One region of the Brevibacterium sp. CSND-B09 genome, then DNA from elsewhere that is predicted to be linked to it. Evidence: riboswitches for the same ligand, from Rfam matches in the RefSeq annotation. Region 1 holds a riboswitch; the other holds the start of a gene.

Region 1 (3,894 bases):
CGGCCCTCGCCGTGCTGTTGGTCGGGACGCCGGCTTGCGGGCCTTCGCCCAGCGGCGGAGCGCACGGAACGGGGACCAGCCGTCTGTGAGGGAGGGGCCGTCGGGGATGGCGGGCCGAACCGACCCTGTTTGGTCGGCGTTGTCGGTTGGGTGAACCGAGTCGGAGGGGATGGGCTGGGAGGTCATGATTGAGATTTTGTCAGGGCCGCCTCGGCGATGGGGTGGGTCGGTGGTAATCGTTTGGGAACATCTGTGTCCGATCTCCCACTTCGGGTGAAGTGTCGACGCGCGGTGACGCGTCCATGGGATACTGGGGGCATGCGTGCAGGTGAAGTCTCCGAGGTCAGCCAGGACTACCTCAAGGCCATCTGGTCGGCTCAGGAATGGGGCGGCGACCCGATGACGGCCACCGAACTTGCGAACCGATTCGGCACGACGAAGGCCAATGTCACCGAGGTGCTCAAGCGTCTCGACGAACTCGGTCTCATCACCCGCGTCCCATATAAGCCACCGGTGCTCACCGAGCAGGGCAAGGCGATCGCCCTGTCGATGGTGCGCAGGCACCGGCTCATCGAGACGTTTCTTGTGAAGTCGCTCGGCTATGGCTGGGACGAGGTTCATGACGAGGCCGAGATCCTCGAGCATGCAGCCTCCGATCGGCTCATCGACCGCATCGACGCGTTCCTCGGCCACCCGACGTCCGACCCGCACGGCGATCCCATTCCGGGTGCCGACGGTGCCGTCGATTCCCATATTCCGACCCTGCTCGCCGAGGCGGCCGCCGGATCCTATGCGGTGCTGAGGGTCTCCGATGCTGATCCTGTTGTTCTCGGGAAGCTCGCCGAGGCGGGGGTGCTGCCCGATGTCGCGCTCGACGTCGTCGATCACACCGATGAAGTCGTGACCGTGGATATCGGAGGGAAGCAGGAGACGATCGACTCCGCGCTCGCCGCGGCCGTGTATCTGCGCGTGGCTTCCTCGGCGAGCTGACCGAGTCGGATCTGTTGATCCGACCGGCAGTGGTGTTTGGGTTCGGTGAGGTCAAAGACCCTCTGCTCAGTTGTTGCTTCGCGGGCGTGGGAACTTCGGTTCAGCACGTAGCAGGATCAGCGTCGTGGCTGCGTGAGCGTCGAAACCTTCGGCGAGGAAGAGCTTCGGCCAGTCGCACCAGAGTTCTGATTCATACGGGGTGCCGGGCAGGTAGGTTCCGTGCCCGTTCTGCCGATGTCCCGGGTGGGACCGGAATGCCGTTCTGGGAATGGATTGCAGCGTGTCGAACAGGGTCTGATAGAGCACCGGTGTGAAGCCATCACTGCGAGCCGCATCGGCAGTGCTCACCCAGCCGGGTCCGGCAATCGGAATGCCCCGTTTGATCGCCGAACTCATCTGAGCTTTGATGCCGGCGCGTTGCGGGTCAGGGGAGTGGTGGAGTAGAACTTTCGACCAGTGCAGGGCAACCTCGGGTTCGAAGCCCGGCCACTGTTCGGCGGCCCTGCGGCGGTTCTCGGAGTGGTTGTGGGAGTCGGCGGAGTCGTTGAAGTCTGCGGACATGGCAAACCGTCCTTCTCGGGCGCGCCTGCGCAGCGCTGACCCGGATCGAAGCTTGCCCGAGCGGTCGGCGCGGGCCCGTTCTTCCCCTGGGGCACCCGGTCGATGACGGGTTGCCGTGTGGCCGGCCAGGTACCGATGGCCACAGCTCGCGAACGTGATTTCAGTGTAGATGGAGGGTCTGACACGACCTTTGCGTTGGTGACCTCCGTGGCCGGCGGAGGAGGAATCTAGACGAGTCCTTCTTCATCGGCGTCGGCGGCCGATGACCAGTATCGAGGATCGTGGTCCTCGACGGTTTCCCCACAGTCGACACAGGTGCGGAATTCGATGGTTCCGTCGGAATTGAGTCGACCCGGTGTCAGGCTGCTGCTCTCTTCGCAGCCAGGACACCACCCATTGATGAAGCGTCTGATGTGCGTGCCGTGTTCATTGTCCATTCCGGCTGACCTCTCGACCGAATGCGCAGTGCGTGGACCTGCTGTTTTCAGTCTACGAGCGCCGGCAGTCGGCGAAGATGAACTTCCGGAGAAGACGGAGGAGTCGCCGGTGTCGTGGTCCGTCGGCGCATCGGCATGGAGGAGCACGGGCCGGACAACGCTCCGGTCCGACGGGGAAACGTCGGACCGGAGCATCGGAGACTCACCTGCGCGGCAGGTTCCACCTCGGCTGGGGCTGCTGCGGTTTCTGATGCTGATTCATGAAACCGCGTTCGGCCTGCAGATGACCCTTGTCATGGCTCTTCGCCTTCGGATCGGTGCCCGGGATGGAAGCCTGTAGCTTCTCGGTCGCCGGTTTGGCGCCGACGATGGGCATCTCCCCGGTGATCAACGGTGTCTGCGGGGCCGCCTCGGTGATGGGGTTCTGTTTGGGTGCTTTGCTGTTTCGCATGGTCTTTCCCTTCTTCGCATCCTTGTGATCTGTTTCGGTGACCAGTTCGGTGAACAGTCCGGTCCACTGGTCGGGGGTGAGATCTTTGGGCAAGATGTCTCCTCTGATGTCGTTGCGGTCCATGGTCGATTGCAGAGTGCGATGATCGGTGATGCTCATCTTCGAGAGGATTCCTTTCATTCCTCGCCCGCGACCGGTGAAGACCGAACGGACGAACTGTTGATATTCGGATCGAGCATTGTCTGGAATCGATCCGGTGGGACAGCGATCGATGGTGAGGATGCCGCCATCGACGCTGGGCTTCGGGGTGAACGCGTCGGCGGGGACGCGGGTGACGAGGCGGAAGTCGAACCATGGGGTCCATTGCGCGGTCATCATGGTCGATCCGCCGATGCCGGCGCGTTTGCGGGCCACTTCCCATTGGGTGAGCAGGATCGCCCGCTGCCAGCGCCCGGAACGCAGCAGTTTGCGGAGGATGGGGGTGGTGAGGTGGAACGGCAGATTGCCGACGATGACCGGCCGGTCGAGCCGGGTGGTCAGGATGTCGGCGTGCCGGACCTCGGCCCGCGGGTACGTGTCTTCAAGGTGATCCAACCTCGTTTCGTCGAGTTCGACGAGTGTGAGCTTTCGACCGAGCCGGTAGAGCTCGGAAGTGACTGCCCCATCCCCGGGACCGATCTCCATGATCGGTCCGGAGGTGGAACGAGCCAGGCTCGCAATCGTGTCGATGGTGGTGGGTGAACGCAGAAAGTTCTGGCCGAGTTCATGCCGCCCGCCGTGCTGTGACCGCGGGGCCGAGAGCGAATGGGACTGACTGCGTGTCGAACGGTGTCGTGACGTGTGGGGTCGCAATGGGATGTGCTCCAAAAGGAAGATGGAGGCACCCGAGGCAGCGCAATGATGGTGAGTCTGATCGATTCGTATAGACCCGGTCGATCATGATGATCGAAGTGGTCAGTGAATCGGAAAGGGATCAGCCGATTGTCGCATCGCCCGGATGCCGATGGCTCTCCGGGAGGACAACGCGCTTGCAGAGCAGATCAGGGTGACTGTCGTCGGTCAGCCGATCGCAGAAGAATTCGTCAGGCGCGCTGTCAGGCGCTGCGGTGACGAATAAAGAAGCAAGGCGCAGTCATTGCGCTGCTGTTCAATGTTCCCATGCGGAACAAGATAGCACAGGGAGCTTTGCCGAGACCAGGGTTCGGACAAAATCGCCCTGCCGACTTCGTGTGGAAGTCGGCAGGGCGGACGTGCGGATGCGTTCGAAGCCGTGTGTCGAACGGAGTCCGGCGAACGCGTGTGAGCGTTCGTGCCAGTGGGTCAGCCCATCATGGTGCGCAGGGCGATGACGCCGACCGAACCGATGACCGCTGCGGCCGGAAGGGTGATGATCCAGGCCAATGCGATCGGCTTCATGAGCTTCCAGTTTGCCGAACGGTTGACCAGGCCGACGCC
Region 2 (3,894 bases), 630 kb from region 1:
GGCGAAGGCGGCGGAGAACAGACCGACGATGAGCGCCGAGGTCGCATCACTCGCACCAATGTCGGCCTGCACCGCGGGGATCGCGACGTTTGAGACGGAGAACATGAACGTCGCGAGGAACGCACCGAGGTGGAGCGGCCAGAGGACGGGGGCAGGATGGCCTGCGGTGGGGGCGGGCTCGACGTCGGGTGCGTGACCGGGAGCAGCCTCGGCGAGGACCGAGGTCGGAACCGCCTCGGCGGAGGTCGATGATGTCTGCGTGTGGGAATCTCTCATGGATCCAGTCTGCGATGGGCCGCGGGGGAGTGGGAGGGCGTGCTGATGGTGTTGGTCGCACCACCAGGCTGAGGGCGGTGACAGGGTGGAACGGGGTGAGCGTCGGACGGACAATGGAGGCATGGCACAAGTGAGAACCGAGGAGCTAGGACGATTCCTGCGTTCGCGACGCAACCGAGTGCGGCCCTGCGAGGTCGGTCTTGCGGCCGGCACCCGGCGGAGGGTGCCGGGACTGCGGCGCGAAGAGGTCGCTGTGCTCGCGAACATCGGCACCAGTTGGTACACCTGGCTTGAGCAGGGGCGCGAGGTCCACCCCTCGGAGTCGGTGCTCGAATCCATCGCCGAGGCGCTCCTGCTCGACCGTGAGGAGCGTGCCCATCTCTTCCTGCTGGGCGGATATCCGGATCGAGTCGCGAACCCGGGGGACTCGGCGGTGGGAGAGCAGATGCGCACCTTGCTCGACGAACTGCTGCCGCTGCCGGCGATGGTCACTGATCCGCGGTATACGATCCTCGCCTTCAACTCCGTCGAACGGTATCTCGCCTCCGACCTCGAAGCACTCGCTCCGGCCGACCGCAACTGCGCGATCCAGTCCTTCGAGAGCCCGGAATGGGCGCGGACCTTCCACTCCGACGACGGCCATCGGGCGCAGGTCGTGGCGAAGCTGCGTGCCTCGTACGCGGAGTCGATCGACGATCCCGAGTGGTCGCCGCTGCTGTCGCGGCTGCGCAGGAATCCGGAATTCTGCCGCCTGTGGGATTCGGGAACGGTCGGTCGATCTGTCGGGCGGGTCAAGACCATTGAGAACCCGTATGTGGGCACGCTCAAGCTGACGATGACGACGCTCATCGCGCAGGAGAACCAGAGGCTGACGCTCTCGGTCTATCAGCCGGTGGACACGGTGACGCGGTCCCGATTGGAGACGCTGCACGGCTGGATCAATGACGGCAGCATCGAACGCAGACGGGAGGACGGGGCGCAGCCGTCGGCAGAACGGCATCTCCGCGCCGTCGCGGACTGAACCGTGTGCCGTCGGGTGACGAGGTCGCGTGTTCACCTGCGGGAAGTGGGATGCTTCACACTCGGCCACCGCGATTTCGCATTGTCGTCATGACTCGGATAAGCTGATTCGCGGAGGATTCGCCTAGTGGCCTATGGCGCTCGCCTGGAACGCGGGTTGGGTTAACGCCCTCAGGGGTTCGAATCCCCTATCCTCCGCCACGGAAGTCCCGGTCTCGCAGTTGCTGCGGGCCGGGACTTCGTCGATTCACCGGCGGCGGACCTCCATGCCGGTCGCGGGAGGCTCGTATTCGGACATCCCACACCGATTGTGACAGTTCGCACCATTCGTGCCACCTGCTACCGGTGCTTTCGCATCCCTCGGCGGTCCTGGTCCAACGCACCGGTGCAACGAGGTGGTGTGCCGCCAAGGGTGAGGGGTGCGGAGCTGGGTGCAGCGGAGCGCAGCTGCCGGAAGGCAAATCGCATGACGGTTCGTGGCGGAATGCGTCATTGTGACGGCATGCGTCGGCCTGCGAAGTCTGCCCGCCGAGTGTGGTCTGCGTCTCAGTAGTCTGGCACGGCACACCCGCACACACGATATTGCACACCTGCACACATCACGAGCGACTGAAGGGAACTGGCCCGATGACGTCGCAGCAACCGGTCCGGCGCGGAAGATCGCGCAGCGCGCGCCCCGCGGACACGGTGCTCATGCCAGTTTCGATGGGAAGGGACACACAATGACGAATCTCCACGCCAACCCGATCTATACCGGTGAACCCGAAGACCTGAAGTTCGCCTACTGGGTGCCCAACGTCTCCGGCGGCCTGGTCGTGTCGAACATCGAACAGCGCACCGACTGGGGCTACGACTACAACGTCAAGCTCGCACAGACCGCCGAGGCAGTCGGCTACGAATACGCACTCAGCCAGGTCCGCTACCTCTCCAGCTACGGCGCGGCCCAGCAGCACGAATCGACCTCCACGTCACTCGCGCTCGCCCTTGCCACTGAGAAGCTCAAGGTCATCGCCGCCATTCATCCGGGCATCTGGGAACCGGCCGTGCTCGCGAAGTTCATCCTCACCGCCGACCAGTTCACGAAGGGCCGGGCCGCCATCAACGTCGTCTCCGGCTGGTTCAAGGACGAATACACCCGCCTCGGCCTGCCGTGGCTCGAACACGGCGAACGGTACCGCCGGTCCGCCGAGTTCATGGATGTCGTCCGCAAGCTCTTCACCGAGGAGAACGTCGAGTACCGCGGCAATTTCTACACCGTCGACGACTTCACCCTCCGCCCCGGCCCCTACCCGGTCGAGGGCCGCCCCCACCCGGAGATCTTCCAAGGCGGAAACTCCTCGGCCGCTCGCATCAACGGCGGCAAGCACGCCGACTGGTACTTCTCCAACGGCAAGGACTTCGACGGCTTCCGCGAACAGTACGACGACGTCACCGAGGTGGCCCGAGCGCACAATCGGAAGGTCCGTTTCGGGCTCAACGGGTTCGCCATCGTCCGCGACACCGAGGCCGAAGCCCGCGAACAGCTGCGTGAGATCATCGCCAAAGCCGATGAAAGCGCTGTCGAAGGATTCCGCAAGTCCGTCCAGCAGGCCGGAGCCTCGACTCACGATAAGAAGGGCATGTGGGCGGATTCGAGCTTCGAAGACCTCGTCCAGTACAACGACGGCTTCCGCACCCAGCTCATCGGCACTCCCGAACAGGTCGCCGACCGCATCATCGAGTACAAGAAGATCGGCGTCGACCTCATCCTCACCGGCTTCCTGCACTTCCAGGAGGAACTCGAAGCGTTCGGCAAAACCGTCATCCCGATCGTTCGCGAGAAGGAAGCCGAACTCGTCAACAGGGGACTGCTCACCCCTGCCGGAGTCTGACCCTGGAGGCGGGTTTGCCTCAGGCCACGCTGAATGACGCGGACTTGAGCTTCAGCTTGGTCCGCAGCTGATCGCCGGTGAGGCTCGCGGTCTTCCCCTTCACCGAGGTGGCTTTCACCGTCTTCACCAGACCTGAGCCGGTCTTCGCCACCGTCACAGACCGGACGTCTGCCAGCCCGAACGCCCGTGCCATGTCGGCCTGCTTGGCCGTCACCGACCACGAGGCGTTCGGGTTCTGCGCAGAGGCATACTTCGACGGAGAGTCATCGACCGAGACCAGGTACGGCACGGCCGACCCCCACACCTCGGCAGCCGAATGCGTCTTCGAGCCTGCCGACGACGAGTAGACAGCATCGATGAGCCCGCCCTTGTAGGTGATGAGGCGCGCCGACTTCACCGTCGACCCGCTCGTGCTCTGTGTCGCGGCCACGGCCTTGCGCCATGGACCGGAATCGCCTGCATTCTCATGAGTCCACCCGAGGAAACGCTGCGAGGCCACCTCGTCATAGACGTTGCACCCGCAGGCAGGCTTCACCGCACCGAGATTGCGGTAGGCATAGGTGCGCGAAGCGATGGCCTGAGAGCGCAGGGCTTCGGACTGCCACGATGCCGGCATCTCGGCGATGCCCGGCAGATATTCCTTGTTGAGACCCACCACGTTGATGACGTTGAGCGAGCTCTTCAGCTGACCGATCTCGAGCCGTCCGTGCCGGTAGGTGCCGGTCGC

What was found. A riboswitch is a leader RNA that binds a small molecule or an ion and turns the genes downstream of it on or off. The one in region 1 is predicted to bind S-adenosylmethionine.
Region 2: another riboswitch for S-adenosylmethionine. It lies ahead of sfnG (dimethylsulfone monooxygenase SfnG); the one in region 1 lies ahead of ACU4IU_RS07010 (hypothetical protein).

Annotation. Positions count from the first base shown of each region.
Region 1 covers NZ_JBREGI010000001.1:1,532,216-1,536,109, reverse strand. Annotated here, with positions in the region: gene ACU4IU_RS07020 (hypothetical protein) at 1-186, opposite strand, end outside; gene ACU4IU_RS07015 (metal-dependent transcriptional regulator) at 319-990, shown strand; gene ACU4IU_RS07010 (hypothetical protein) at 1,057-1,551, opposite strand; SAM riboswitch class IV at 1,595-1,705, opposite strand; gene ACU4IU_RS07005 (hypothetical protein) at 1,779-1,988, opposite strand; gene ACU4IU_RS07000 (hypothetical protein) at 2,191-2,439, opposite strand; partial or broken gene erm (23S ribosomal RNA methyltransferase Erm) at 2,376-3,186, opposite strand; gene ACU4IU_RS06990 (inorganic phosphate transporter) at 3,760-3,894, opposite strand, start outside.
Region 2 covers NZ_JBREGI010000001.1:897,577-901,470, reverse strand. Annotated here, with positions in the region: gene ACU4IU_RS04370 (MFS transporter) at 1-276, opposite strand, end outside; gene ACU4IU_RS04365 (helix-turn-helix transcriptional regulator) at 398-1,297, shown strand; tRNA gene ACU4IU_RS04360 (tRNA-Ser) at 1,410-1,497, shown strand; SAM riboswitch class I at 1,890-2,008, shown strand; gene sfnG (dimethylsulfone monooxygenase SfnG) at 2,019-3,167, shown strand; gene ACU4IU_RS04350 (SpoIID/LytB domain-containing protein) at 3,187-3,894, opposite strand, start outside.